Regions from separate parts of the Saccharopolyspora taberi genome, predicted to be linked through region 2. Evidence: riboswitches for the same ligand, from Rfam matches in the RefSeq annotation. Region 2 holds a riboswitch; each other region holds the start of a gene.
The links. A riboswitch is a leader RNA that binds a small molecule or an ion and turns the genes downstream of it on or off. The one in region 2 is predicted to bind cobalamin.

Region 1 (7,373 bases), on a different contig from region 2:
AACCGCTCGGGCAAGCCGGTCGACGGCGCCGACCGGACCTGGGCCGCCGACGACGCCGAGGGCGTGCGCGAGCTGCTGACCGGGTCCGACTTCGTCGTCGTCGCGGCACCGGCCACCGCCGCGACGGCGAAGCTGGTCGACGCCGGGGCGCTGGCGCTGATGAAGCCGGACGCGTGGCTGGTCAACGTCGCGCGCGGGTCGCTGGTCGACACCGACGCGCTGGTCGATGCGCTGGCGGCGGGCCGGCTCGGGGGCGCCGCGCTGGACGTCACGGACCCGGAGCCGCTGCCCGCCGGGCACCCGCTGTTCAGCGAGCCCCGCGCGCTCGTCTCGCCGCACACCGCCAACCCGAAGTCCCTGCTCATCCCCGCTTTGGCGCGCCGGGTGGAGGAGAACACGCGGCGCTACCTCGCGGGAGAACCGTTGCTGGGCGAGGTGGATCCGGCGGCGGGCTACTGATTCCGTTCCCGGTGTTCGTGATCCGCCGGGAAACGCCGGGAAAACCGTTGCCGGCAACGGAACCCGCGATAGTCCACAGTGGATTTTGTAGCTCGCGCGAGTGATCTTTGCCGGTGTGTGTCACCTGTTCGAGTGGTAACCCGGGGTCCGGCTGAATCGAAATCGGGCTGGGCCGCTCTCTCTCGTGGACACTTTGTCGAGCCGGAGGCGGGACCGGTCGCCGAGGACCGGGCCGGAGGGCTCCGGGGGGAGGAGAGCAGCGAGATGGCACGGACGTTGCGTCGGAGCTGGCCGTTTCTGGGGGTGGCCGGGGCGGCGGTGCTGTCGTCGGCCCTGTTGAGCCCGATGGCGGCCGGGGTGGAGACCGACACGGTGACCTCGAAGATCGTCGGCGGGCAGCCGGCGAGCATCGCCGACCACCCGTGGGTGGTCTTCCTGACCGATGCGCAGGGCAGCCAGCGCTGCGGCGGCACGCTGGCCGCGCCGGACAAGGTCGTGACCGCCGCGCACTGCGTGCACGGCGAGAGCAACGACGCGGTCCAGGTCGTGGCGGGGCGGCAGAAGCTCGACGGCACCGACGGCACCGCGGCCAAGGTGACCAACATCTGGGTGCACCCGAACTACCAGAGCGCGAGCGGCGGATCGGACGTCGCGGTCCTGACGCTCGACCAGCAGGTGGCCGGCGAACCGCTGCCGGTGGCGTCGAAGTCCGACTCCGGGCTCTACGAACCGGGCACCCCGAGCACGGTGCTCGGCTGGGGGCGGACCGCGGAGAACGGCCAGCAGTCCAACGAACTGCTCAAGGCGGACGTCCAGGTGCTGGCCGACCAGGACTGCTCCACGCCGTACGGCGAGCAGTACAAGCCGGACACGATGACCTGCGCCGGGGTGCCCAACGGCGGCGTGGACGCCTGCCAGGGCGACTCCGGCGGACCGCTCGTCGCGGGCGACAAGCTGATCGGGATCGTCTCGTGGGGCAACGGCTGTGCGCGGCCGGGCAACCCCGGTGTCTACACCAGGGTCGCGACCTTCCACGACGACATCCAGGCGCAGCTGGGCGGCTGACCACCAGGCGTTCGACGGGGCCGGGGCGTGCGGGCGCCCCGGCCCCGTCATGTCCGGGGGACCAACCCCAGCTCGGGCCCGAGCTCGCGGGACAGCTTGGTCGCGACGCTGCGCATCAGCCGCACCTCGGGTCTGCGGTCGCCGGTGCGGGTGGCCAGCACGCTCTGGTCCCAGGGGGCGTCGACCACCGGCACGAACGCCGTGCCCGGCCAGGGGTAGTAGCGGGTGAAGGACGCGAGGCTGGACCCCGCGCCGCGACCGAGCGCGGCGCTGGTGAGCACGTCGTGCGGGGTGAGGGCGGTGTCCGGGATCCGCCTCGGCGCCTCGCCGCCGCGCGCCGCGGCGAAGTAGAGGTAGTCGGTGAACGAGCGCGGGGTGTGCTCGGGCATGCTCAGGAACGGCAGGTCGAGGATGTCGGCCAGCCGGACACCGGGCGCCTCGGCCACCGGCCAGGAGTCGGGGACGACGACGACCCGCTGCTCGGTGGTCAGCACGTCGACCGTGATCCGCTCGTCGACCGGGGCGGGCCGGACGAACGCGACGTCCACCCGGTCCTCCAGCAGCGCCGACTCGCCCTCGCTGAAGTCGAGGGTGACCACCGCGATCCGCAGGTCCGGCCGGGCGCGCCGCAGCGCGCGCATCGACGCCGGGGTCAGCTCCGCCGAGCCGTGGCCCATGATCCCGACCCGGAAGGGCCGGTCGTCGACCCGCAGGTCGGCCAGGTCCGCGGCGGCCGCGTTGGCCGTGTCGATCAGCACCCTCGCGTGCTTGACCAGCCGTTCGCCCGCTGGCGTCAGCTCCACCGGCGCGCGGGTCAGCAGGGTGCTCCCGAGCTGCCGTTCGAGCTGCTGGACGTGGCCGGTCACCGCGGCGCGGGACAGGTAAAGCCGCGCGGCGGCCCGGCCGAAGTGCTTCTCCTCGGCCACGGCGAGGAAGGAGGCCAACCGCCGCAGATCCATGCGCTCAAGCGTAATTCGCGAGGGCACCTCGGCCGGTGTAAGGCCGCACACCCACGAAGGGAGCAGCGTTCACGTTTTCCGAACGAGGGGTGCGTCCGCGTCCGGCGCTGCCGTGGACTGGCGGACATGAAAAGTTCTTGGTTCCGCGCGGCCTTCCTGCTGACCGCCGCGGGCTGGGGCGCGAACCAGTTCTCCTCGCTGCTCACCGCCTACGGCATCCACCTCGGCCTGTCGCCGACGACCGTCACCAGCCTGTTCGCCGTCTACGTCGCCGGGCTGCTGCCCGGGCTCCTGCTGGGCGGCCCGGTCGCGGACCGGCTGGGCCGCAGGCCCGTCGCGTTCGGGGCGATCGGGATCAGCGCGGTCGGCACCGCCGCGCTCATGCTCGGCCCGGCCGGCACGCCGTGGCTGTTCGCGGGACGGCTGCTGACCGGGCTGAGCACGGGCGCGGCGCTGGCGGCCGGGAGCGCGTGGGTCAAGGAGCTCTCGGCCGACCTGGGAAGCGGCGCGCGGCGCGCGGGACTGCTGCTCTCGGCGGGGTTCAGCGCGAGCGGTCTGGTCTCGGCGGCCATCGCGCAGTGGCTGCCGCATCCGATGGTCACCGCTTACATCCCGCACCTCGTGCTGTGCGCGGGTGCGTTCGCGCTCGCCGCGAGCGTCCCGGAGACCAGGCCGGTCCCCGTCGCGTCCGCGCCGCGCGCCAGCGGGATCCGGGACCCGCGGTTCCGGTGGCTGGTCGTCCCGGTCGCGCCGTGGGTGTTCCTGGCGCCGTCCGTCGGTTTCGGCGTGCTGCCCGGCCTGGTCGACGGCGGGCTGACCGGTTTCGAAACGATCTACGCCGGAATCGCCACCGCCGTGACGCCGGGCAGCGGGCTGCTGACGCAGCCGCTCGCCCGCAGGCTCGCCGCGCGCCGCGCCACCGCGCCCGCTGTCGCGGGCCTGCTGACGGTGGCCGCGGGCCTGGCCCTGGCGGTCCCGGCCGTCCTGGGATCCGCACCGGTGACCGCGCTGGCGGCCGACCTCCTGCTCGGCGGCGGGTACGGGATGCTCGTGACCTACTGCCTCACCGAGGTCGGCCGGATCGCGCCGCCCTCGCGGCTGGCCTGGCTGACCGCCGTGTTCTGGGTGCTGGCCTACGTGGGCTTCTGCGCGCCGTTCGCGTTCGCGCTGCTGACCGGGATCGCGTCGCCGCCGGTGATCCTGGCGGTGACCGCGGCGCTCGCGCTGCTCACCTGCGCCCTGGTCGCGGGCCGGTCAGCTCGCGACCAGGCCGACGGAGATCGTCAGGAACGCCGCCGCGCTGATCATGTCCAGCGACTTGGCGAACCTCGGGTGCCGCAGCCGGTCGGCGATGCGCGCGGCGGCGAGCACGATGGTCAGCTCCCACCCGGCGGCCAGCACCAGGAAGACGACCGCGAGCCCGATCAGCTGCACGGCGGGGTCGGCCGCTGACCCCACGAACTGCGGCAGGAAGGCCAGGCTGAACAGCAGCATCTTCGGGTTGGTGATGTTGCTCAGGAAGCCCCGGACGAAGGGGTTGGCGGTATCGGCGGGCCCGGTCGCGGCCAGCCCGCCCGCCGCGGACTCCTTCCTGGTCAGCCACAGCCCGCGCAGGATCGTCGCGGCGAGGTAGACCAGGTACGCCGCGCCGATCCACTTCAGCACCGACAGCACCGCGGGCTGCCGGGTGATCAGCGCGCCGAGGCCGGAGATCACGGCCGCGACCTGGACGATGCTCGCGCTGTGGATCCCGGCGAGCGTGAGCAGCCCCGGGCGCACCCCCGAGCGCAGGGAGGTGCGCAGCAGGAGGAACGCGTCGACGCCGGGCGTGAGGATCACGATCGCGCTGGCGAGCAGGAAGGCGGGCATCGGGGTCAGGTCCATGAGCGTGCGGTCCTTCCTGCTCGGGGCGTGCGGCGTCGACCGGCGCGGCACGGCCGGGTGTCACTTGATCGGGCGTATCTCGGCAGGCGCTGGGCGCAGGCCAGCGGTCCCGAGGCCGTGGGGCGTCGGGACCGAATGGTTCCGGGGCGGATGAGCGACGGTGCGACTCAGCGGTGAGCCGCAAATTTTCCCGCCGCAATCCATCTTAACGAAATATTTTCCCGCTCGCCTGTGAGTTGTGCCTCCTGATGTTCCGGTGATCAGGTCGCTACGGTGTGCCGTTGGCATGGCCCGGGAGATGTGGAGGCTGGACGTGGAGCACGGAATGCAGCGGGCGCTTCTGGTGGCGGGCGCGGTGACCGCGCTGGCAGGCGCGCACCCGGTGGCCGCGGCGGACGCGCCCGAGCCGCGCGTGCTCGGCGGATCGGCCACGACCCCGGCCGACGCCCCGTGGATCGTGGCGCTGACCGACGACGCGGGCAACCAGTTCTGCGGCGGAGCGCTGATCAGCCCGGTCAAGGTGGTCACCGCCGCGCACTGCGCGGTCGACCCGATCACCGGGGCGCGGCGGTCGCCGCGGGAGCTGCGCGCGGTCACCGGCCGGGTGGATCTGAGGACCCAGGAGGGCACGGTCAGCGAGGTCGAGCGGGCGTGGGTGCACCCGCAGTACCGCGGCTTCGCGCGCGGCCACGACGTCGCGGTGCTCACGCTGCGCGCGCCCGTGCAGCAGCAGCCGGTCGAGCTGGTCGCGCCGGACGACGCCGCGCGGTACCAGCCGGGAACGGTCGGCCGGGTCTACGGCTGGGGCCAGACCGCGGAGTCCGGGGAGCGGTCGCAGGTGCTCCAGTCGGTCGAGGTCCCGGTGAACACCGACGAGGACTGCGGGCGCGCCTACGGCGACTTCGACGCGAAGTCGATGTTCTGCGCCGGAGCCCCCGAGGGCGGCCGGGACGCCTGCACCGGCGACTCCGGCGGGCCGTTCGTGGTCGACGGCAGGCTGACCGGGGTGGTGTCGTTCGGCACCGGCTGCGGGCGGCCGGACGCGCCCGGGGTCTACACCCGGCTGTCCGGGTTCGCCGGGGAGATCGCCGGGGCCTGACCGACGTGGCGTCGGCAACTCCGGGCCTGCGGGAATTCCGTGGTCACCACCGGTGTGTGATATCCAGGTAAGGGTGACCCTCCAACCTCTCGCGACCTCCGTGCACCGCGCCTACACCGCGGATCTCGACGCCGAAGACTTCTACCGGATGCTGCGGTTGCGGGTCGACGTGTTCGTGGTCGAGCAGGCGTGCGCCTACCCCGAACTCGACGGTCGTGATCTGGAGGATTCCACCAGGCACTTCTGGATCGACTCCGCCGACGGTTACGTGCTCGGCTACCTGCGGCTGCTGGAGGATCCGGACGGCACCCTGCGGATCGGCCGGGTCTGCACCGCCCGGGCCGCCCGCGGCCTCGGGCTCGCGCGCAAGCTGATGCGCGCCGCGGTGGCCGAGATCGGCCGCGCGCCTTCGGTGCTCTCCGCGCAGACCTACGCGCTGGACTTCTACCGCTCCTTCGGATTCGCCGAGACCGGCGAGGAGTACCTGGAGGACGGCATCCCGCACGTCGACATGCGCCGCGATCCCGCCGCCGCCAAGTAGTGTCCCTCGTTACTGCGCGCCGCCACCCGTGATCGTCGTCTGCGACGATGCACGGTGGTCCACAAGCAAGAGGTGCGTCAGGAAGCCGGTGCGAGTCCGGCACGGTCGGCGCCACTGTGACCGGGGAGCGGACCTCCCCCGCGAGCCACCGGGGTGACCTGGGAAGGCCGGAGGGACCGCGGCGAGCCGGGAGTCAGGACACTGCCGCCTCTTGTTCCCACCACCCGGGGCGTCCGAGACCCGAGGAAGGAACTGCTGGCATGACAGCTGCGCGCTATCCGTTCTCCGCCGTGGTCGGCCACGATGACCTGCGGCTGGCGCTGCTGCTCAACGCGGTGCACCCGCGCATCGGCGGGGTGCTGGTGCGGGGCGAGAAGGGCACCGCGAAATCGACGATCGTGCGCGCGCTGGCGGCGTTGCTGCCCGAGCTGGAGGTCGTGCCGGACTGCCGGTTCGGCTGCGCCCCGCTCGATGCCGACCCGCGGTGCCCCGACGGTCCGCATGACGGCGAGCGCCCGCTGCTGCGGCCCGCGCAGCTCGTCGAGCTGCCGGTGGGCGCGACCGAGGACCGCCTGGTCGGGTCGCTGGACCTGGAGCGGGCGCTGGCCGACGGGGTCCGCGCCTACCAGCCCGGCCTGCTCGCGGCGGCGCACCGCGGGGTGCTCTACGTCGACGAGGTGAACCTGCTGCACGACCACCTGGTCGACCTGCTGCTGGACGCCTCGGCGATGGGGCGCGCGCACGTCGAGCGCGAGGGCGTCTCGGTGTCGCACGCGGCGTCGTTCCTGCTGGTGGGAACCATGAACCCGGAGGAGGGCGAGCTGCGCCCGCAGCTGCTCGACCGGTTCGGCCTCACCGTGCACGTCGCGGCATCGCGCGACGTCGACACCCGGACCGAGGTCGTCCGGCGCAGGCTCGCGTTCGAGGCGGACCCCGCCGGTTTCGCGCGGAAGTGGGAAGCCGAGGACGCCGCGCTCGCCGAGCGGATCGTCGCTGCCCGCGAGCGGGTGGAGGCGGTCGCGCTGCCCGACTCCGAGCTGCGCCGGATCTCCGCGCTGTGCGCCGCGTTCGAGGTCGACGGCATGCGCGCGGACCTCGTGGTGGCCCGGACCGCGGTCGCGCACGCCGCGTGGCGCGGCGCCGACGAAGTTGCCGAGGCCGACGTGGAGGCGGCGGCGCGGCTGGCGCTGCCGCACCGGCGGCGCCGTGACCCGTTCGACGAGCCGGGCGTGGAGGAGGAGCAGCTCCAGCAGGCGTTGTCGGAGGCGGCGGAGCACGCCGACGGCGGTGACGAGGAGCCGGACGGCGGCGGCGAGGCCGGCGAGGAGCCGGACGGCGATGAGGGGCCCGGCGGAGCCGGGAGGGG
Region 2 (7,373 bases):
GCGTCCGCTACTGGCGAGGGAGCCGGCCGCCGGGGAACTGCTGCATCGGCCCCGGCTGCTGAGGGGCCTGGCCCTGGGCCTGCTGGACGAGCCGGTCGGCCTCGGCGCGGGAGATCTCGGTGGTCGTGCCGCACCAGGTGCAGGTGAGCGCGTGCTTGACGTAGATCGGGAACAGCGGGACGAAGAACAGCGTGAACTTCGTGACGGCCTTGTTCAGCGTCGTGGCGTAGACGCCGTTGCAGCACCGGCAGAGCAGCAGCAGGTTCGCCACCCGCCGCACCGTCCGCCGGGAACCGAAGATGATCACGTCGAGTCTCCCTGATCTGCTGACCGGACCCCGGAGGACGGTACGCGAGCCGGAGCCGTGCCACGGCGCTTTCACCGAAACCGCCGTGCCGCGGCGGTTCGGTGAACAGGGATCCGCGGCCGGGCGCTGGTGGGAGTGGGCGCCCGGCCGCGGAAGCTCAGTCCCAGTCCAGCGCCGCGCCGGACTGGTATTCGATCACCCTGGTCTCGAAGAAGTTCTTCTCCTTCTTCAGGTCCATCGCCTCCGACATCCACGGGAACGGGTTGTCGGTCTCCGGGAACACCGGTTCCAGGCCGAGCTGGCCGCAGCGGCGGTTGGTGATGAAGTGCATGTACTGCTCGCACAGGTCGGCGTTGAGGCCGAGGATGCCGCGGGGCATGGTGTCGCGGCCGTAGGCGACTTCCAGCTCGCAGGCTTCGGCGAGCATCTGCCGCACCTCCGCCTGGAACTCCGGCGTCCACAGGTGCGGGTTCTCCCGCTTGATCTGGTTGATGCAGTCGATGCCGAAGTTCAGGTGGATCGACTCGTCGCGCAGGATGTACTGGTACTGCTCGGCGATGCCGACCATCTTGTTCCGCCTGCCCAGCGACAGGATCTGGGCGAAACCGGTGTAGAACCACATCCCTTCGAAGATCACGTAGAACGCGACCAGGTCGCGCAGGAACGCCTGGTCGGCCTCCGCGGTGCCGGTCGCGAAGTCCGGATTCTCCAGGTTCTGGGTGTAGCGCAGGGCCCAGGCGTCCTTGTCCGCGATCGACGGGATCTCCCGGTACATGTTGAACAGCTCGCCCTCGTCGAGGCCGAGGCTTTCGCAGATGTACTGGAAGGTGTGGGTGTGCACGGCCTCCTCGAACGCCTGGCGCAGCAGGTACTGCCGGCACTCGGGGTTGGTGATGTGCCGGTAGACCGCGAGCACGATGTTGTTGGCCACCAGCGACTCCGCGGTGGCGAAGAACCCGAGGTTGCGCTTGAGCATCAGGCGCTCGTCGTCGGTGAGGCCGTCGCGGGACTTCCACAGCGCGATGTCGGCCTGCATCGAGACCTCGGTCGGCATCCAGTGGTTGTTGCAGCCCGCGAGGTACTTGTCCCAGGCCCAGCCGTACTTCAGCGGCAGCAGCTGGTTGACGTCCGCCCGCGAGTTGATCATCGCCTTCTCGGTGACGTCGACCCGGCCCCCGGCGCGGTCGATCTCGCCCAGACCGGTGGCTGCGGTCATCGGGTCAGCACTCATCAGGAAAATCCCCCTGAACGTTTCGATGGAGCAGTATTACTGGCCGGCTCCTGGATTACTGGCAGGCTTCGCACTCGTCGGGGTTGTCGACCGAGCAGGCCGCGGCTTCGGTGGGCACGGCGTTGAGCTTGCCGTCGGTGCCGCGCAGGGTGCTCTTCTCCACGTGCGTCGCGCTGGTGGAGCGCAGGTAGTACGTGGTTTTGAGGCCCTTGCGCCAGGCCGCCCGGTAGAGGGCGTCCAGCTTGCGGCCGCTGGGCGCGGCGACGTAGAGGTTCAGCGACTGGGCCTGGTCGATCCACTTCTGCCTGCGGGCCGCCGCCTCGATCAGCCACCGCGGTTCGATCTCGAAGGCGGTGGCGTAGAGCTCCTTGAGCCGTGCCGGGATCCGTTCGATCGGCGCGAGGCTGCCGTCGTGGAACTTCAGGTCCGAGATCATCGCCTCGTCCCAAAGGCCGGCTTCCTTGAGATCGGCGACCAGATGCGGGTTGACGGCGGTGAAGTCGCCGGACATGTTCGACTTCACGTACAGGTTCCGGTACAGCGGCTCGATGGACTGGCCGACACCGCAGATGTTGGCGATGGTCGCCGTCGGCGCGATGGCCATGACGTTCGAGTTGCGCATGCCCTTGCGCGCGCGTTCGCGCACGGCGTCCCAGTCCAGGGTGGTGCCGAAGTCCAGCTCCACATCGCCGTTCCTGGTCTCCGCGAGCATCCGGAGCGAGTCGATCGGCAGCACTCCCCGGCTCCACAGCGACCCGTCGAAGCTCTCGTAGCTGCCGCGCTCGGCCGCCAGCTCGGCGGACGCGGAGATCGCGTAGTAGCTGATCTCCTCCATGCTGCGGTCGGCGAAGTCCACCGCTTCCTGCGACGACATCGGGATCCGCTGCGCGAAAAGGGCGTCGGCGCAGCCCATGAGACCGAGTCCGACCGGGCGGTGCCGGAGGTTGGACCGGCGCGCTTCGGGGACCGTGTAGAAGTTGATGTCGATGACGTTGTCCAGCATCCGGACCGCGGTGCGGGTGGTCCGCTCCAGCCGCTGGTGGTCGATGCCGTCGGCGGTGACGTGCTGGGCGAGGTTGATCGACCCGAGGTTGCACACCGCGACCTCGTCGACGCTGGTGTTGAGCGTGATCTCGGTGCACAGGTTGGACGAGTGCACGACCCCGGCGTGCTGCTGCGGGGAGCGCACGTTGCACGGGTCCTTGAACGTGATCCACGGGTGGCCGGTCTCGAACAGCATGGTCAGCATGCGTCGCCACAGGTCGACCGCGCGGACCTGCTTGTGGATCCGGATCTCGCCGCGCTCGGCCGCGGCTTCGTAGGCGCGGTACCGCTCGGCGAACGCCGCGCCGTAGAGATCGTGCAGGTCAGGGGTCTCGTCGGGGGAGAACAGCGTCCACATCTCGTCTGCTTCCACCCGGCGCATGAACTCGTCCGGAACCCAGTTCGCGGTGTTCATGTCGTGGGTGCGGCGGCGGTCGTCGCCGGTGTTCTTGCGCAGGTCGAGGAACTCCTCGATGTCGACGTGCCAGGTCTCCAGGTAGGCGCACACCGCGCCCTTGCGCTTGCCGCCCTGGTTGACCGCGACCGCGGTGTCGTTGGCGATCTTCAGGAACGGCACCACGCCCTGCGACTGCCCGTTGGTGCCCTTGATGTGCGCGCCGATGCCGCGCACCGGGGTCCAGTCGTTGCCGAGGCCGCCCGCGTACTTCGACAGCAGCGCGTTGTTGCTGATCGAGTGGAAGATGCCGTGCAGGTCGTCGTCCACCGTGGTCAGGAAGCAGGAGGACAGCTGCGGGCGGGTGGTTCCCGCGTTGAACAGCGTCGGCGTCGAGCACATGAAGTCGAACGACGACAGCAGCCGGTAGAACTCGATGGCCCTGGCCTCGCGGTCGTCCTCGCGCAGCGCCAGACCCATGGCCACCCGCATGAAGAACGCCTGCGGCAGTTCGTAGCGGGTGCCGTCGTCATGCAGCAGGTAGCGGTCGTAGAGCGTCTGCAGACCGAGGAAGTCGAAGGCCAGGTCGCGCTCGGGGAGCAGCGCGGCGCCGAGCCGGGCGAGGTCGAAGGCGGCGAGTTCGGGGTCGAGCTGCTGGAGCCGGACGCCGTGGGCGACGTAGTCCTGGAAGTAGCTCGCGTACCGGGTGCGCATCTGCTGCTGGTCGGCGTCCTGCGGCGCGCCCTCGAGGTGGCTCAGGGCTTCGCGGCGGAGGCGGTCCAGCAGCAGCCGGGCGGTGACCCGGGAGTAGTTCGGCTCCGCCTCGACCTTGGTGCGCGCGGCCATGATCTGGGCCAGTTCCAGCTCGTCCGCGGTGATGCCGTCGTAGCTGGTCCGGCGGATCTCGTCGAGCACAGCGTCGGCCGACACTCCCGACAAGCCCTCGCACGCCTGCTGGACCACGGCGGCGACCCGGTCCCAGTCGGGTGTGTTGTGCGGCGCGGGTGCGGTGAGCGTTTCGGTCACTGCGCTGTCTCCTCACTGGCTCGAACGGTCTCGGCCGGGGCGCAGGAGGGCACGCGGGATCACGACGACGGCACGGGTCGCCTGCGGTCCGCGCGGGCTCACCCTCGAAGCCCCGGACGGCGCGCACGGTCGTGCGCGCACCGATGGCAGGTTTTCGGACTCACGGGCCACCTACTGGTCGTGGCTTCCCAGGCGCTCGCGCCCAGTGCCGTACCGGTCCAGCCGGTCACGACGGTCGTTCCCGTTCACCGCTGCGGGGCAGTCCCGGATTCGCACCGGGTTCCCTGTTGCCTCACCTCGTAGTGATCCATCGGCGGGGCACACACTACATGTTGGGTTCGGCGGCTGCGAAGCGGTCTAGATATCGGCGTGTCGGTGCGCTGGAATAGACATCGGGGAGGGGCGGGCCCACCGTGGTCCCCGACGGAAGGGGCTGGTGATGGTAGCTGGTGCGGGACGACCGGAGCCCGACGAGCGGTGGCTGCGGTCGCTGCTGGGCCGGCTGACCACGGCGCAGAAGGCGCGGCTGCTCACCGGCGCCGACTTCTGGACGCTGCACCCGGTGCCCGAGATCGGCCTGCGGTCGCTGGTCCTGTCGGACGGGCCGAACGGGGTCCGGGGTCCGGCGTGGGACGAGCGGGACACGTCGTTGCTCGTGCCCGTCGCATCGGCAGTGGCGGCGACCTTCGACGTCTCCGTCGCGCGGACGGTCGGTGAGATCTTCGGGGACGAAGCCCGCCGCCGTGGGGTGCACGTGGTGCTCGCGCCGACGGTGAACCTGCACAGAAGTCCTTTCGGCGGGCGGCATTTCGAGAACTTCTCGGAAGACCCGCTGCTGGTCGGCGAGATGGGGGCAGCGGTCGTCGCCGGGATCCAGTCGCGCGGGGTGGCGGCCACGCCGAAGCACTTCGTGGCCAACGACAGCGAAACCGAGCGGCTGACCTACGACGCGGTCGTCGATGAGCGGACGCTGCGGGCGGTGTACCTGGAGCCGTTCCGGCGCATCGTGGACGAAGCGTCTCCGTGGGCGATCATGACCGCCTACAACTCGGTCAACGGGCGCACGATGACGGAGAACTCCGCTCTGGTGAACGGGATTCTCAAGGGCGAGTGGTCGTGGGACGGGGTCAACATCTCGGACTGGTTCGCCACCCGGGACTGCGACGGCGCCGCGCTGGGCGGGCTGGACCTCGCCATGCCGGGACCGGAAAGCCCGTGGAGCGGCGGGAAGCTCGCCGAAGCGGTCGACAGCGGCCGGGTAGGCGAGGACGTGCTCGACGACAAGGTGTTGCGGCTGCTGCGGTTGGCCGTCCGCACCGGCGCCTTCGAAGAGGAGTCCGAAGTGGACTCCGACGGCCCGCCGGAGTCCGCGCGTCCGGTGATCCGCCGGATCGCCACGCGGGGTTTCGTGCTGCTGCGCAACGTCCGGGTCGGGGACGCGCCGCTGCTTCCGCTCGGCGGGAAGCCGGGGAAGGTGGCCGTGATCGGGGAGAACGCTGCTCTGCCCGCGGTGCAGGGCGGGGGCTCTTCGCACGTCTGCCCGCCGCACGTGGTCACGCCATTGGCGGGAATCCGCCGCGCCTTCGGCGAGTCGAACGTGGTCTACCGCCGTGGCGTCCGGCATCGGCGGCTGCTCGACCCGATTCCGCCGGAACTCCTCAGCGATCCCGCCGGGTTGCGGGTCGAGTTCCTCGACACCTCCGGCTCGGTGATCGACTCCGAGGTGCGCGGCACGGAAACCCTGCTGTGGATGGGGGGATCCGGTCTTCCGGAAGGCACCGCGGGATTCCGCCTGCGCGGGAACCTCAAGGTGTCGCCGGGGGAGCACGCCTTCGGTGTGCACGGCACTGGGAAGTTCCGCGTCGAAGTGGCCGGGCGCTCGGTGTTCGAGGGTGACGTGACCGCTGCCGCCGCGGGTGACGATCCGCTCGGCGACCTGCTGCAACCGCCGGAAAAACGGGTGCACGTCGTGCTCGTCGACAGCGACATCCGCCCGGACGGGACGGTTCCCGTCACCGTCGAGTTCACCCCGCGCGAGCTGGACTCGATCGTCGGGCTCGGCATCGGGCACGATCCCGACGGGTGGGACGACCGGGCGGAGCTGGAGGCCGCGCTCGAAGCCGCGCGCGAGGCGGACGTCGCGGTCGTCGTGGTCGGGACGAACGACGAGGCCGAGACCGAGGGCCGCGACCGCACGACGCTGGATCTGCCCGGGGCGCAGGACGAACTGGTCCGCGCGGTGCTGGAAGCCAACCCGCGCACGGTGGTCGTGGTCAACGCGGGGTCACCGGTTCTCATGCCGTGGGCGCAGGACGCGTCGGCTCTGCTGTGGACGTGGTTCGGCGGCCAGGAGTACGGCGACGCGCTCGCCGACGTGCTCACCGGAGCGGCCGAGCCCGGCGGCCGGCTGCCGACCACCTTCCCCGCCGAGCTCGCCGATGTGCCCGTGCCGCTACCGAGAGTGCAGCCCATGGACGGGAAACTGCACTACACCGAGGGAACGCTGGTCGGTTACCGGGCGTACGCGGCGCGGGACACCCGGCCCGGGTTCTACTTCGGACACGGGCTCGGCTACACGACCTGGGAGTACGTCGACGCCGTCGAGGACGGGGGAGCGCTGCGCGTGACCGTCCGCAACACCGGGGACCGCGCCGGGCGCGAGGTCGTGCAGGTCTACGTCGCGACCGAAGGGCGCCCGCCGTGGCTGGCGGGATTCGCGGTGGTGGAGGCGGAAGCCGGGCAGGAGGCGGAGGCGGTCGTCGGGGTCCGGCTCCCGGAGGGGGAGTGCAGGCTGCTGGCGGGCAGGTCCACCGGTGACATCCGGCTAACGGTCGTCGTCAACCATTAGGCTGTCGGCTTCAACCAATAGAATGATGACCGGTCGAGTGCGCGCCAGCGATCCGAAGGGGAGTCCGACACCGTGGTCTCGCAGTTCGGTCCGTATCGAGTGGAAGGGCTGATCGCCCGCGGCGGGATGGGCGAGGTGCTGCGCGCCTACGACACCCGCCACGACCGGATCGTCGCGCTGAAGGTGCTCGGGGACCGCACGGCGTCCGACCCCGAGTTCCGCGAGCGGTTCAAGCGGGAGGCCCACGCGGCGGCCCGGCTCAGCGAACCGCACGTCATCCCGATCCACTCCTACGGCGAGATCGACGGCAGGCTCTACCTGGACATGCGCCTCATCGAGGGCCAGGACGTGAGCAGGCTGCTCGCCGAGCGCGGCCCGATGCCGCCCGCCGAGGCCGCCGACGTGATCCACCAGGTCGCGCAGGCGCTCGACGCCGCGCACGAGGAAGGCATGGTGCACCGGGACGTCAAACCGTCCAACATCATCATCGGCCGCGGCGGATTCGCCTACCTCGTCGACTTCG
Region 3 (7,373 bases), on a different contig from region 2:
GCCGGGAGGTCATCGCCTCGTCGCCGGTGTGCCTGTACGCGGGGAGCCTGGTGCCTGCCGAGCTGCTGGAGCACTGCCCGCCGGGCGCGAAGCTGGTCGACACCGCGAAGCTGACGCTGGACGAGATCCTCACCGAGATGCTGGCCGCGCACGACGCCGGTCTCGACGTGGCCCGCCTGCACTCCGGCGACCCGTCGGTGTTCAGCGCGGTCGCCGAGCAGATGCGCCGCCTCGACGCCGAGGGTGTCCCCTACGACGTGGTGCCGGGCGTTCCGGCGTTCGCGGCGGCGGCTGCCTCGCTCAAGCGCGAGTTCACAGTTCCCGGCGTCGGGCAGACCGTGGTGCTGACCCGCACGTCGGCGCGGGCGACCCCGATGCCGGAGGGCGAGGACCTGGCCACGCTGGGCGCCAGCGGCGCGACGATGGTGCTGCACCTGGCGGTCAACCGCATCGAGGAACTGGTCGACGAGCTGGTGCCGAACTACGGCGCGGACTGCCCGGTCGCGGTCGTCGCCGCCGCCAGCCGCGAGGACGAGGTCGTGCTGCGCGGCACCCTGGCCGACATCGCGGGGAAGGTCCGCGCGGCCGGGATCGTGCGGACGGCGGTCGTGGTCGTCGGCAAGGTGCTGACCGCGTCGGAGTTCCCGGACAGCCACCTGTACTCGGCCGGCCGGTGCCGGGATTGATCAAGTAGTGCAGAGGGTTTGCCTGGCGGTGCGGGTAGCGGTGGCGGTTGCGAGGGTGGGCCAAGCGGCTACGCCGCTTCAAAACCCGTGCTGAGCCCGGCCGACGATCGTCCCGGCGCGGTCGATCACTACGACGTCCACCTCGACCGGCGCTTCGCGCAGGGTCTCGCGGCAGACCTCCCGCGCCTGCGCCGCGATCAGGTCGCCGAGCGGGAGGTCCGCCGCCTGGCAGCGCTGGAGCGCCTCCAGCGCGGTGTTGGCCTCCCGCACCGCCGCGACCAGTTCCGCGGCTCCCCCGGCATCGGCCACGATCCCCGCCAGCACGCCGAAATCCACCTGCGAGCGCTTCGAGTGCAGGTCCAGGTGGCCGTTGGCGAGCTTGGAGATCTTCCCGATGCCGCCCGCGATCGTCAGCCTCGGGACCGGGTGGCGGCGCAGGTACTTCAGCACCGCCCCGGCGAAGTCGCCCATGTCCAGCAGCGCCTGCTCGTCCAGCCCGTGCAGCTCGGTGACCACCCGTTCCGACGTGCTGCCCGTGCAGCCCGCGACGTGGGTCAGGCCCGCCGCACGGGCGACGTCGACGCCGCGCCGGATGCTGTCGATCCACGCCGAGCAGGAGTACGGCACCACCACCCCGGTAGTGCCCAAAATGGACAGTCCACCGAGGATTCCCAGGCGCGGGTTCCAGGTGTGCCGGGCCAGTTCCTCGCCGTCTTCGACCGACACCTCCACCACGACGTCCCCCGCACCGCCGTGCCCGGCGGCGACCTCGGCGATGGCGTCGCTGATCAGCTTGCGCGGAACCGGGTTGATCGCAGGTTCCCCCACCGGCAGCGGCAGACCGGGCTTGGTGATCGTGCCGACCCCCGGCCCCGCCCGGAAGACCACGCCCTCCCCGGACTGCGCCGGGCGGACCGTCACCGACACCAGCGCCCCGTGCGTCACGTCCGGATCGTCACCGGCGTCCTTGACCACACCGGCGGTGGCGAAGCCCTCGCCCAGGCGCTCGCGGGCGAGCGCGAACGCCGGCCGGTGCCCCTTCGGCAGGACGATCTCGACCGGGTCGGGGAACTCCCCGGTCAGCAGCGCGATGTAGGCGGCGCGGGCCGAGGCCGTCGCGCACGCGCCGGTGGTCCAGCCGTACCGGAGCTCGCTCATACACTGCTCCCCATGCGGGAGACCACATGAAACGGGTGCTCGTGCTCGGCGGGACCGGCGAGGCGCGCGAGCTCGCCCAGCTGCTCGCCGACCGCCCCGGGCTGCGCGTGACCTCGTCGCTGGCCGGCCGGGTCCGCGACCCGCTGCTGCCCGCCGGCGAGGTCCGCGTCGGCGGCTTCGGCGGTGCCGACGGGCTGGCCGAATGGCTGCGCCGGGAGCGGATCGACGCCGTCGTCGACGCGACCCACCCCTTCGCCCGCAACATCACCGGCAACGCCGTGACCGCCGCGGAACGCACCGGCGTTCCCGCGCTGGTGCTGCGCCGTCCGGCCTGGGAACCCGGCCCCGGCGACGACTGGCGGCCGGTCGGCTCGCTGTCCGAGGCAGCGGAGCTGCTGCCCGGTCTCGGCGAGCGGATCTTCCTGACCACCGGACGCCAGGGGCTGGCGCACTTCGCCGCGCTGGACCTGTGGTTCCTGGTGCGCGCCGTCGACCCGCCGGAACCGCCACTGCCCGCGCGGACGACGACGGTCCTCGCCCGCGGACCGTTCACAGTGGACGATGAGCGCGCGCTGCTGCGGGAGCACCGGATCGACGTGCTGGTGACCAAGAACAGCGGCGGCGCGATGACCGCCGCGAAGCTCACCGCCGCCCGCGAACTCGGCGTCCCCGTGGTCGTGGTGCAGCGACCGCCGCAACCGGCCGCGCCGTCGGCCGACTCCGCCGGAGCGGCTGCCGAGTGGCTGGATTCCGTGCTGCACCAAGGCGATCACGCCGGGTAGCGCCGCGGCGTGAACACCGCGCCACCGGCGATCCGCGTCGTCGACGACCCGATCAGCAGCAGGCATCGCATGTCCACATCGGACGGATCGAGGTCGGCCAGCCGGACCACCCGGACGCTCTCCTCCGGCCCGCCCACGTCGCGGCCGATGACCACCGGCGTGTCCGGCGAGCGGTGCTCCAGCACCGCGTCCCGCGCCGCCGCGACCTGCCAGGTCCGGCTGCGCGAGGCCGGGTTGTAGATCGCCATGACCAGGTCGGCCCGCGCCGCCGCGCGCAGCCTGCTCTCGATCACGTCCCACGGCTTTAGCCGGTCCGACAGCGACAGCACGCAGAAGTCGTGCCCCAGCGGCGCGCCGACCCGGCTGGCCACCGCCTGCGCGGCGGTGAGACCGGGCAGCACCCGCACCGGCACGTCCCCGGCCTCGGCCGCGACCTCCAGCACCGCGCTGGCCATCGCGAACACCCCGGGATCGCCGGAGGAGACCACCGCGACCTTCGACCCGCGCCGCGCCAGCTCCAGCGCGAACTCGGCGCGCTCGGCCTCGACCCGGTTGTCCGAGGCGTGCTTGCGCTGGCGCGGGTTGTCCGGGACGCGCGCCAGGTAGGTCGTGTACCCGACGAGCTCGTCGGCCTCGGCGAGGGCGGCCTGCACCTCCGGCGTGGTCCACTCCCGGCCCGCCGGACCCAGCCCGACCACGACGACCTCGCCCCGCCCCGGCTCCCGCCGCGGGACGTCCGGGACCGGAGCGTCGGCGTTGACCGGGCTCGGCAGCAGCGCGAGCGAGAAGTAGGGCACCGAGTCCGGGTCGACCTCGGCCAGCGGCGCGCAGCGCTGCCGCCCGGTGCTCGCCCGCTCCACGTACCACGCCTCGTCGAGCCGTCCCGCCTTCTCGAACGCCTCCCGCACCCCGTCGAAGGTGCGCCCCAGCTTCATCACCGCCGCCGCGTCGGTTCCGGACAGGCGTTCGGCCAGGTCCGAGGGTTCCAGCGTGCCGGGCAGCACCGTGAACACCTCGTCGCGCTCGGCCAGCGGCCTGCCCAGCGCGGCCGAGGCGCCGCTGATCGAGGTCACGCCCGGCACGACCTCTGCGGGGTACCGGCCGGACAGCCGCTTGTGCATGTGCATGTAGGAGCCGTAGAACAGCGGGTCGCCCGCGGCGAGGACGACGACATCGCGCCCGGCGTCCAGGTGCGCGGCCAGCCGCTCGGCGGCCTCGGCGTAGAACTCGTCGATCGCGCCCTGGTAGCCGCCCGGGTGATCGGTGCCCTCCGTGGTGACCGGGTAGACCAGCGCCTCCTCGATCTGCTCCGGCCGCAGGTACGGCTCGGCGATCGACCGCGCGACGCTGCGGCCGTGCCGGGCGCTGTGGTAGGCGACCACCTCGGCCCGCTCGATCAGCCGGGCCGCCTTGACCGTCACCAGCTCCGGATCGCCGGGCCCCAGCCCGACCCCGTACAGGGTTCCCGTGCTCACTCTTCCTCGCTCGCGATCGCGTTGATGGCGGCCACCGCCATGGCGCTGCCGCCCCGGCGGCCGTGCACCACCAGGTGCTCCAGCCCGCTCGGGTGGGTGGCCAGTGCCTCCTTCGACTCGACCGCGCCGACGAACCCGACCGGCAGGCCCAGCACCGCGGCCGGCCGCCCGGCGCCCTCCTCGATCATCTCCAGCAGCCGGAACAGCGCGGTCGGCGCGTTGCCGATCGCCACCACCGAACCGGCCAGCCGGTCCCGCCACAGCTCCAGCGCCGCCGCGCTGCGGGTGGTGCCCAGCTCCCGGGCCAGCTCCGGGACCCGCGGCTCGGCGAGCGTGCAGATCACGTCGTTGTCGGCGGGCAGCCTGCGGCGGGTGACCCCGGCGGCCACCATCGCCGCGTCGCAGAACACCGGCGCGCCCGCGCGCAGCGCGGCCCGGGCGTCGAGCACCGCGCGTTCGGAGTAGGCCAGGTCGTCGACGAGATCGACCATCCCGCAGGCGTGGATCATCCGCACCGCGACCCCGGCGACCTCCGGCGGCAGCCCGCTCAGGTCCGCCTCGGCGCGGATGGTCGCGAAGGAGCGGCGGTAGATCTCCGCCCCTTCCCGGATGTAGTCGGGCACCGCGCTGGACCCGGCGGTTCGACCGTGCTCGCCGGGTTCAACGGGTCGCCCGTCCTTGCCGGATTCGACGGGTCGACCTTCCCCGCCGGGTTCGACGGGTCGCCCGTCCTTGCCGGACCCGACGGGCCGAGCGTCCTCGCCGGACCCGACGGGCCGAACGTCCCCGCCGGATTCAACAGATCGACCTTCCCCGCCGGACCCGACGGGTCGACCGTCCTTGCTCTCGTTCACCGTTTCCTCCGTGCCGCGCCCAGCGCGGCGGGTACCTCGTCGGACGTGCGGAACTCGCCGTCGACCTCGTAGCCGGCCTCGGTGGCCAGCACCTCCACGACCCGGCCCTGCGGCCTGCCGCACCGGCGCGCGCAGCCCGACCAGTGCACCGGCAGGTCCCCGGCCGGGACGCGCCGCGCGTCGGCGCGGACGTCGGCCAGCGCCTTGGCGCAGCCGGGCCTGCCGGTGCAGGCGGTCACCCCCGCCGCGGCTGCGGACGGGTCCACGACCAGGCCGTTCGCGTCCAGCTCGGACAGCCATCGGGCGGCGGCGGCCACCGGCAGACCCGGCAGCACCAGGGTCCGCCACGGGGTCGGGCGGAGGCCACCGGCGGCCTCGGACGCGGCGGTGATGATATCCACCTGCCGCCGCGACAACCGCCCCAGCGGGGCGCCGACCGCCGCGGTGACCCGGCCGTCGCGCTCGAAGACCGCGCCGACCTGCGCGTGCGTGGCGGGCGGTGTCGCGGGCACCTCGACCGGTTCGCCGGTCGGCCCGAGCCGGGCGGCGACCCGGCCGGCGTCGGCGAGCTCGGACATCCGCCACTCCTGGCCCGCGCGCAGGTCGAGGAACGCCTCCGCCGCCGCGATCGCCAGCCCGGCCGCCGCGTCCGGCGTCGATCGCGCACAGGAGTCGCGCCCGGCCAGCACCAGCGCGACGACGTCCGGCTCCAGCGCGAACAACCCGACGTCCGGGCGCAGCGCGATGACGTCGGCGCTGCCGTCGTCGACGGCGAACAGGAACCGCCCGGACAGCTCGGCCAGCCGGGGTGTCGCGCACAGGATCCGGTCGATCTCGCCCGCCACCGCGCGGGCGTCCAGCAGCCCGTTCCCGTACGGCGAGGCGATGATGTTGCGGACCCGTTCGTGGGTCACCGAAGGCAGCAGGCCGGCTTGCGACAGCCGCTCGGCCAGCTCGTGTTCCGCACCCGCCGCCAGGCCCCTGACCTGGAAGTTCGCCCGTGAAGTCAGTTCGAGCGTGCCGTCCGCTAGCTCCGCGGCGGCCGATCCCAGCGCGCGGAACTGCTCCGGGGTCAGCGCACCGCCCGGCACCCGGACGCGGGCCAGGCCGCCGTCGGCGGCGGCGTGCACCCGCAGGGCACCGGGGCAGGCGTCGCGTTCGGTTCTGGACACCCGGCAGATACTACGGCCCGGGATTGTTGCGGACGCAAACCAAGCCGCTGCGACGTGCGTCATGCGCCCGCGAACTTGACGGAAGATCGTCCCGTTGCGGAGAGTGGTCACAGCGTTGAACGCGGCGACAGCGGAGGAAGCCGGTGCGAGTCCGGCGCGGTCCCGCCACTGTCACCGGGGAGCGGACTCCACCCAGGTCACTGCCCAGCCGGGCGGGAAGACGGAGCGAGCGTTGATCCGGGAGCCAGGAGACTCCGGTCGCCGCAACCCGAGACCCGGGGCGAGGACCCCGAGGAAGGTGCCGTCATGCCGCGTACCCGCACGTCCCGAACGGAGCGAGTCGCATGATCCTGCTCCTGTCCACTTCGGACACCGATCTGCTCAGCGCGCGGGCCAGCGGCGCGGGCTACCGGCTCGGCAACCCCGCCCGCCTCGGCGTGGACGACCTGCCGCCGCTGCTGGAGGGCACCGACCTCGTGGTCGTCCGGCTGCTCGGCGGTCGCCGGGCCTGGGAGGAGGGCCTGGACGCGCTGCTGGCCGGTCCGCGCCCGGTCGTGGTCCTCGGCGGTGAGCAGGCGCCCGACGCGGAGCTGATGGAGTGCTCGACGGTGCCCGGCGGTGTCTGCGCCGAGGCGCACGCCTACCTCGCCCAGGGCGGCCCGGACAACCTCGCCGAACTGCACAAGTTCCTCTCGGACACGATCCTGCTCACCGGCCACGGCTTCGCCCCGCCGATCGAGACCCCCACCTGGGGCCTGCTGGACCGGACGCCGCAGGCCGCCGAGGGCCCGACGGTCGCGGTGCTCTACTACCGGGCGCACCACATGGCGGGCAACACCGCGTTCGCGCACGCGCTGTGCGAGGCGATCGAGAACGCCGGGGGCCAGGCGCTGCCGATCTTCTGCGCCTCCCTGCGCACGCCCGAGCCGGAGCTGCTGGAGCAGCTGCGCCGCGCGGACGCGCTGGTCGTCACCGTGCTCGCCGCGGGCGGCACCAAGCCCGCGACCGCGCAGGCGGGCGGCGACGACGAGGCCTGGGACGTCGGCGCGCTCGCCGAGCTGGACATCCCGATCCTGCAAGGACTCTGCCTGACCAGCTCCCGCGAGGCGTGGGAGGACAACGACGAGGGCCTGTCCCCGCTGGACATGGCCACCCAGGTCGCGGTGCCGGAGTTCGACGGCAGGCTGATCACGGTTCCGTTCTCGTTCAAGGAGAACGACGCCGAGGGCCTGCCGGTCTACGTCGC
Region 4 (7,373 bases), on a different contig from region 2:
GGTCGCGCTGAACAGAATTCGCACGAAACCTGCATAGCACGGTGTTGGCCAAGCGACGACCACTACTCGGCGTCCGCGCGTGTGACCGGCACGGCTGTCGATGTGCGCCGCCGCAACCTCGGCGAGCGAGTACGACTTCTCGACCGGGATGCGGAGCTTTCCCCGCGAGATGAGCCCGGCGGCCTCGGCGAGCGAGTACGACTTCTCGATCGGGATGCGGAGCTTTCCCCGCGAGATGAGCCCGGCGGCCTCGGCGAGCGCTTCCGGCATGCTCCCGGCCACGCCGGAGAACCGGACACCGAGCTGCGGACACCGAGATCGGCGATGGAGATCACCTTCCGCGGATCCCCGGTCAGCTCGACGAGCTCGCGGATCACGCCCGAGCCCGCCAGATCGAGAGCCGCGTCGACGTGGCCGAGCTGCCGCACCCGCGCCGATCTCGTCCACCACTCCGGCGGCGTCCTGCCCGACTCCGGCGGGCAACTCGATCGGATGGGTCTCCTGGAACTGGCCTTCACGGATCCGCCAGTCGACGGGGTTCACGCCCGCCAGCCGCACGGCGATGCGCACATGACCTGGCCCCGCGTGCGGCGCCTCGGCACGAGCCGCAGGACGTCCGGACCGCCGAGCCGGACGCCGTGAGCGAAAGAAGGCCGCGACCCGCCAGAAGATCGCGGACGCCGCCCTGCGCCACGAGATCCGGGCCCTGGTGCGGCACTGCACGGCGGAGGACGCCGCCCCGATCTGGCGCATGATCGACGAATCACCTGCCCTGCGGGAGTATGAGGAGTCGATGCGGCTGCGCCACGCGGAATCTCTGGCAACGGCCCTCGCCGCCGATCCCGACCTGCTCCAGACCCCAACGGCGTGCCGGACGATCGCGCGGTTCGCGATCGACGCCTATTCGCTGGCTCGCGGATGAACGAGTTCGGCACGAGCACCGCGCCGGTGACCGGCAAAGGGGCTCGGGATCGCCGACCGCGGTCTCCCCACCCGTCCGTGACGGCCCGCCGACGACGGATCTCTAAGGCTCGTGCGTCCGGTAGTCCACCGCGAACCGCCGTGGACCGTCGGCGACGATGCTCTCCGCCCCGGGGACGATGTCGGTGTTCTGAGCGGTGACGACCGTCCACGAACCCGCGAGCCGCCGCGTCACGAACACCATGATCCCCGTACGTTGGCCGCCGGCGCCTCCACCGGATGCGCGCTGGCCCTCCAACCGCCACTTACCGTGCACGACGGCGATATCGTCGGACAGCTGGCGGACCTCGACACGGCGAATGCTCAGGGTCGATCCGGCGAAGAAGGTGCGCAGGCCGTAGTCATGGGCTTTCCGGATGGCTGAACGTTTGCGCCACCACAGCCCGACGACGTTGACGAAGTCCGCGTCCTCGGCGAACAGCGCCGCGATGCCGTCCGCATCGCCCTCGTTCCACGCCTGGGCGAATCGCGCCGGGACGTCGGCCGGATCGGTCACCATGCACCCAGCGTTTCTCAACCGCAGGGCCCGGTCAAGCGGCGCGGTCGAACTATCGCGCCCCGCAACCCCTAAAAGTCCACTATGGATCGATGCCGAAGTCCTCGTAGATCATCTGGTCGTAGGTGATCTCGCTGCGTCGACGCCGTCCGGTGCGGCCTTCTCCAGCGCCGCGCGCAGCTGTCCGGCGTCGTCACGGCGCCCCTGCCCGCCGCGACCCCGCGCAGTTCCCCGCCCCGGATGGCCTGGACCTCGGACACAATCCCGCCAAACAGATGTCACCCTCCGGCATGCCGCCCGCCGGGCACCTAAGCAACGCGTTCGTGCAGCAGCTGCAGGAAAGCGCGGGCGGCGGGTGAAGATCCGGAAGCCGACCAGACCGCCTGCACCGTCCGCCGGGGAACGCCCGTCATCGCCACACTGGCCACTGTGGACATACCCCGCGCCGCGCCCGCGGGAACCAGACCGACGCCGAGGCCGCGGGCGACGAGCTGTTCCAGCAGAGCGATGGTGTCGGCCTCGAAAGCGACCGTACGAGTGGCACCAGCTGCTTCGAACGCGGCGTCGTTGTGCTTGCGGATGCCCGAGCCCGGCGGCATGTCGACCATGTCCTCCTCCGCGAGCCGTGACGGAGTGGTCCGCGCCTCCCCTGCCAGCGGATGCCCGCGAGGAACGATCGCGGCCAGGTCCTCGTGCGCCAGGACCCGCCCGGTCAGCCCGCGCGAAAGGCTGGCCGTGTCGACGAAAGCGATGTCGCAGGCGTGCTCGCGGACCTCGTGCAGCAGGTCCCGGACCAGCCGGGCGCGCAGCGTGACCTGCACCGCCGGATACCGCTCCCGGTAGACGGCGAGCAGTTCGGGCAGGTCCACCGCGACGAGCGGGGTGATCGTGCCGATGCTCAGCCGGCCACGCACCTGGCTGCCCTCGGCGGCGACCTCACCGCGAGCCCGCTCGATCGCGGCAAGGGCGTCGCGCGCCGGCCCGAGGAACGCCTCGCCTGCCGCGGTGACCTGGACCCCTCGGCTGCCGCGCTCGAACAGGCGCGCCCCCAGCTCCTCCTCCAACCGCGCGATCTGGTGGCTGAGCGCGGACTGCACGACGAAGCAGCGGTGCGCGGCGCGGGTGAAGCTTCCGGTCTCGGCGACCGCGACGGCGTAGGTGATCTGGCGGAGTTCCACGAAGGCCATCGTGTTTCGCGATGACTCGCATGACAAGCATCTGTTGGACTCATGTACCCAGAGCCGAAACCATGAACAACAACAGCCCGCGAACACGCCTCGGAAGGAAAACGTGGCTTCCTCTCAACCGGTAGCGCCGAAGAGTGCGGCCGATCATCGCGCCGACGGCCCGGGACGCGGCACGTTCCTGCTGATGTCGGTGGCCGTCGGGCTGTGCGTGGCGAGCAACTACTACGCGCAGCCCCTGCTCGACACCATCGCCCGCGAGCTGCACCTGTCGTCCGGGTCGGCCTCGCTGGTGGTCACCGGCGCGCAGGTCGGCTACGCCCTCGGCCTGGTCCTCGTCCTGCCGCTGGGCGACCTGGTCGAACGACGCCGCCTGGTGTGCGGGCTGACCCTGGCCACCGCGTTCTCCCTGGCCCTGACCGCGAGCGCGCCCGACGCCGGGCTGCTGCTGGCGGGCACCGCGATCACCGGCCTGCTGTCGGTCACCGCGCAGGTCCTGCTGCCGTTCGCCGCGGACCTGGCCGCTCCCCACCGGCGCGGCCAGGTCGTGGGGACGGTGATGAGCGGCCTGGTGATGGGCATGCTGCTCGCCCGCACCGCCTCCGGAGCGATCGCCACGATCGGCGGCTGGCGCACTGTGTACTGGGCCGCCGCAGTGGTCATGATCGCCCTGACCGTCGCGATGCACCGGGCGCTCCCCCAGTACCGCGGAAACGCCGGACTGCCTTATGGACGGCTGCTCGCCTCCACCGCCCGACTGCTGGCCGACGAACCCGTGCTGCGGGCGCGCGCGGCGATCGGCCTGTTGGCCTTCGCCTGCTTCAGCGTTCTGTGGACATCCCTGGCTTTCCTGCTGTCCGGTCCGGGTTACGGCTTGTCGGACGCCGAGATCGGAACGTTCGGACTGGTCGGTGTGGCGGGCGCGATCGCCGCCCAGCTGGCCGGTCGCCTGGCCGACCGCGGACGGACGAAGCTGACCACGGTCGTCAGCGGGCTGGTCCTGCTCGGCTCCTGGGGTCTGCTGGCGCTCGGCGAACACAGCCTGGCCGCGTTGCTCGGCGGAATCGTGCTCCTCGACCTCGCACATCAAGGCGTGCACATCACCAACCAGTCGCTGATCTACGCGCTGCGACCGAACGCGCGCGGCCGCATCACCTCCGCGTACATGACGTGCTACTTCGCCGGTGGTGCGATCGGTTCGGCTCTGACCGGCGTGGTGCACTCGAACTTCGGGTGGAGCGGAGTGTGCGTGCTGGGCGCCGTGCTGTCCGTCCTGCTGGTCCTGGTGTGGGTGGACAGCGTCATCACGGCCCGGACCCGGCTGTGGGAACTGTGGGCCGTCGCCCGCGCCGCCACCACCGCCGCGGGCCTGCTCGGGCTCATCGCCTTCGTGCTGCGCCTGACCATGTGAGCCGCCGGTGTCCGGCATCACAATTCCGCCATGCAGAGATGCGTATACCGACTTCAGAGCGGATGTCCCGCTCGGGCCCGCACAGGCGGCGGGAGCGGGACGCCCTTGCCAAGCCACCCCGGATCACTAGCCTTGGTGGTGCTGGTGGTTCGTCCGCCCCTGGTCTTCGGCCGGGAGCGGGCGAGGCAAGAGGGAACCCGGTGGGAATCCGGGACTGCCCCGCAGCGGTGAGCGGGAACGACCGCCGTCACCGGTCAGCACGACCGGGACAAGCACTGGGCCGCACGGCCCGGGAAGCGACGGCCAGTAGGAACGTCCGGCCAGGCCGGGAGGCGCCCGCGAGTCCGAAGACCTGCCATCGGTGCGCGCACAACCCGTGCGCGCTGTTCCGAGGTCTCGAGGGAGGACCTTGCGGATGCATCGGCCGGAGCCGTCCCGACGGGCCGCCCGCCGCCGACCCGCGCGCCTCCGCCGCGACCTCGGAGCCACCGCTGTCGAGCTCGCGAGGAGAGGGTTTTGACCACCAAGATCGGATCGACCGTACTCGGCTACCCCCGGATCGGACCGAACCGGGAACTCAAGCGCGCGCTGGAAAGCTACTGGGCCTCCCGCAGCAGCGAGACCGAGCTGCGCGACGTGGCCCGTCAGCTCCGCGTGGACACCTGGCGCTCGCTGAAGGACGCGGGCCTGGACTCGGTGCCCGGCAACACGTTCTCCTACTACGACCAGGTGCTCGACACCGCGGTCACCTTCGGAGCCGTGCCCGCCCGCTACACCGAGCTGGGGCTGAACCCGCTCGACACCTACTTCGCGATGGCCCGCGGTGTGGAGTCCACCCCGCCGCTGGAGATGACGAAGTGGTTCGACACCAACTACCACTACCTGGTTCCGGAAATCGGCCCGGACACCCGGTTCGCGCTGAGCGACCGGACGCCGGTCGAGCAGTACCTGGAGGCCGCGGAGCTGGGCGTCACCACGCGCCCGGTGCTGGTCGGTCCGCTGACGTTCCTGCTGCTGTCCAAGTCCGCCGAAGGCGCTCCCGGCTCGTTCCGGCCGCTGGACAAGCTCGACGAGCTCCTGGCCGCCTACGCCGAACTGCTCGGCGAGCTCAAGCGCGCCGGGGCGGAGTGGGTGCAGCTCGACGAGCCCGCGTTCGCCGCCGACCGCACGCAAGCCGAGCTGGACGCGCTGCGCGCCGCCTACCGCAAGCTGGGTGACCTCCAGGAGCGGCCGAACCTGCTGGTGACCGGCTACTTCGGCGATCTCGGCGACGCGCTGGAGGTGCTTGCCTCCGCGCCGGTCGAGGCGCTCGGCGTCGACCTCGTCGCCGGAACCTCCACAGTGGACAAGTTGTCCACGCTGTCCGGCCTGCGGGACAAGACGCTGGTCGCCGGGCTCGTCGACGGGCGCAACATCTGGCGCACCAATCTGGACCGGGCGCTGACCACCGGCGCGACCCTGCTGGGCCTGGCCGGCGAGCTCGCGGTCAGCACGTCCTGCTCGCTGCTGCACGTGCCCTACGACGTCGAGGCGGAGGCGCAGATCGACCCGCAGGTGAAGTCCTGGCTGGCCTTCGCGGCGCAGAAGGTGCGCGAGGTGGTCGTGCTGGGCCGCGCGCTGCGCGAGGGTCGCGACGCCGTCGCCGACGACCTCGCCGAGGCAGCAGCCGCGGTCGCCGACCGGGCCGGTGCGGAGCGCATCCGCAACAACCGGGTCCGGGCCCGGCTCCAGTCCCTGCGGCCCGAGCACTCGCGCCGCAACGACTACGCGCTTCGCCAGCAGGCGCAGGAGAAGTCGCTGCGGCTTCCGCCGCTGCCGACGACGACGATCGGTTCCTTCCCACAGACGACCGATGTCCGCAAGGCCCGCGCGGAACTGCGCAACGGCACCATCGACGACGCGGCCTACAAGCAGCGCATGCGCGACGAGATCCAGCGCGTCATCAAACTGCAGGAGGACCTCGGCCTGGACGTGCTGGTGCACGGCGAGCCCGAGCGCAACGACATGGTCCAGTACTTCTCGGAGCTGCTGGAGGGATTCGTCAGCACCCACAAGGGCTGGGTGCAGTCCTACGGTTCACGCTGCGTGCGCCCGCCGATCCTGTTCGGCGACGTCTCCCGCCCGAAGCCGATGACCGTCGAATGGGCCACCTACGCCCAGAAGCTGACCGAGAAGCCGGTCAAGGGCATGCTCACCGGCCCGGTGACGATCCTGGCGTGGTCGTTCGTCCGCGACGACCAGCCGCTGGCCGACACCGCCAAGCAGGTGGCCCTGGCCATCCGCGACGAGGTGCACGACCTGGAGGCTGCGGGCATCCGCGTGGTCCAGGTCGACGAGCCCGCCCTGCGCGAACTGCTGCCGCTGCGGTCGGTCCAGCACAAGGAGTACCTGGACTGGGCGGTGGAGTCGTTCCGCCTGGCCACCTCCGGAGTCGCCGACTCCACGCAGATCCACACCCACCTGTGCTACTCGGAGTTCGGCGACGTGATCAACGCGATCGTCGCCCTGGAAGCCGACGTCACCAGCATCGAGGCGGCCCGCTCCCGCATGGAGGTGCTGGCCGACCTCAACGCGGTCGGCTTCGCCAAGGGCGTCGGCCCGGGCGTGTACGACATCCACTCGCCGCGCGTGCCCGAGACCGAAGAGGTCACGGCCCTCCTGCGCGCGGCACTGGAAGCCGTGCCGGCCCAACGACTGTGGGTCAACCCCGACTGCGGCCTGAAGACCCGCGGCTACACCGAGGTCAACGCCGCGCTGAAGAACATGATCAGCGCGACCGCCGCAGTGCGCCCGACACTGCGCTGATCGCTGGGCCGCGGGCGGTGGCGCCTTCTTGGAAGCACCGGTACCGCCCGCGGCCCGCGGACACCGCGATGGCCACCCTTCCGTCGTGACGGCGGCGTCAGTACGGAGTCCGAGCGACAAGTGCCGCCCGCAGGTGTGCTGCGTCGGTGGGGTCGGCGGGGTTGAGCCCGGTGAGCTCGGCGATCTTGCGCACCCGGTAGTCCACAGTGTTCGGGTGGACGTGCAGCAGGCTGGCGGTGCGACGGCGGTTGAGGCCGGTGCCGAGGTGGGTGCGCAGCGTGTCCAGCAGGTCGGGCTCGTCCTCGATCGCTCGAAGTTTGCCCGCCAGCACGTCGCGGGCTGGGCCGGGGCGGGTGAGCTGGTAGTCCAGGGCGAGTTCGTCGAGCGTGTAGATGCCCGGTGGATGCGCGGCCACCGCGAGCTTGCGGAGTTCGTGCGCGGTCCGCGCGGCCTGGGGGATGGCGGGCACCGATGCCGATACCGCGCCCACCGTCAC

Region 1: it holds a riboswitch for cobalamin, as region 2 does, so the genes downstream of both, ABD691_RS06270 (magnesium chelatase ATPase subunit I) here and ABD691_RS32575 (ribonucleoside-diphosphate reductase subunit alpha) in region 2, are expected to answer to the same signal.
Region 3: it holds a riboswitch for cobalamin, as region 2 does, so the genes downstream of both, cobN (cobaltochelatase subunit CobN) here and ABD691_RS32575 (ribonucleoside-diphosphate reductase subunit alpha) in region 2, are expected to answer to the same signal.
Region 4: it holds a riboswitch for cobalamin, as region 2 does, so the genes downstream of both, metE (5-methyltetrahydropteroyltriglutamate--homocysteine S-methyltransferase) here and ABD691_RS32575 (ribonucleoside-diphosphate reductase subunit alpha) in region 2, are expected to answer to the same signal.

Annotation. Positions count from the first base shown of each region.
Region 1 is NZ_BAAAUX010000005.1:341,246-348,618, forward strand. It holds gene ABD691_RS06235 (D-isomer specific 2-hydroxyacid dehydrogenase family protein) at 1-459, shown strand, start outside; gene ABD691_RS06240 (S1 family peptidase) at 724-1,524, shown strand; gene ABD691_RS06245 (LysR family transcriptional regulator) at 1,572-2,483, opposite strand; partial or broken gene ABD691_RS06250 (MFS transporter) at 2,610-3,617, shown strand; gene ABD691_RS06255 (LysE family translocator) at 3,738-4,367, opposite strand; gene ABD691_RS06260 (S1 family peptidase) at 4,693-5,466, shown strand; gene ABD691_RS06265 (GNAT family N-acetyltransferase) at 5,540-6,007, shown strand; cobalamin riboswitch at 6,046-6,230, shown strand; partial or broken gene ABD691_RS06270 (magnesium chelatase ATPase subunit I) at 6,268-7,373, shown strand, end outside.
Region 2 is NZ_BAAAUX010000043.1:2,061-9,433, forward strand. It holds gene ABD691_RS32565 (zinc ribbon domain-containing protein) at 8-307, opposite strand; gene ABD691_RS32570 (ribonucleotide-diphosphate reductase subunit beta) at 465-1,538, opposite strand; gene ABD691_RS32575 (ribonucleoside-diphosphate reductase subunit alpha) at 1,594-4,002, opposite strand; cobalamin riboswitch at 4,131-4,329, opposite strand; gene ABD691_RS32580 (glycoside hydrolase family 3 protein) at 4,442-6,850, shown strand; gene ABD691_RS32585 (serine/threonine-protein kinase) at 6,923-7,373, shown strand, end outside.
Region 3 is NZ_BAAAUX010000044.1:2,155-9,527, forward strand. It holds gene cobM (precorrin-4 C(11)-methyltransferase) at 1-686, shown strand, start outside; gene ABD691_RS32815 (cobalt-precorrin-5B (C(1))-methyltransferase) at 765-1,844, opposite strand; gene ABD691_RS32820 (cobalt-precorrin-6A reductase) at 1,871-2,626, shown strand; gene cobJ (precorrin-3B C(17)-methyltransferase) at 2,614-4,101, opposite strand; gene ABD691_RS32830 (precorrin-8X methylmutase) at 4,098-4,724, opposite strand; gene cobG (precorrin-3B synthase) at 4,952-6,127, opposite strand; cobalamin riboswitch at 6,261-6,382, shown strand; gene cobN (cobaltochelatase subunit CobN) at 6,472-7,373, shown strand, end outside.
Region 4 is NZ_BAAAUX010000019.1:19,696-27,068, forward strand. It holds partial or broken gene ABD691_RS21865 (zinc-binding dehydrogenase) at 55-611, opposite strand; gene ABD691_RS21870 (hypothetical protein) at 752-922, shown strand; gene ABD691_RS21875 (SgcJ/EcaC family oxidoreductase) at 1,025-1,480, opposite strand; gene ABD691_RS21880 (LysR family transcriptional regulator) at 1,786-2,655, opposite strand; gene ABD691_RS21885 (MFS transporter) at 2,768-4,072, shown strand; cobalamin riboswitch at 4,201-4,446, shown strand; gene metE (5-methyltetrahydropteroyltriglutamate--homocysteine S-methyltransferase) at 4,589-6,877, shown strand; gene ABD691_RS21895 (PucR family transcriptional regulator) at 6,975-7,373, opposite strand, start outside.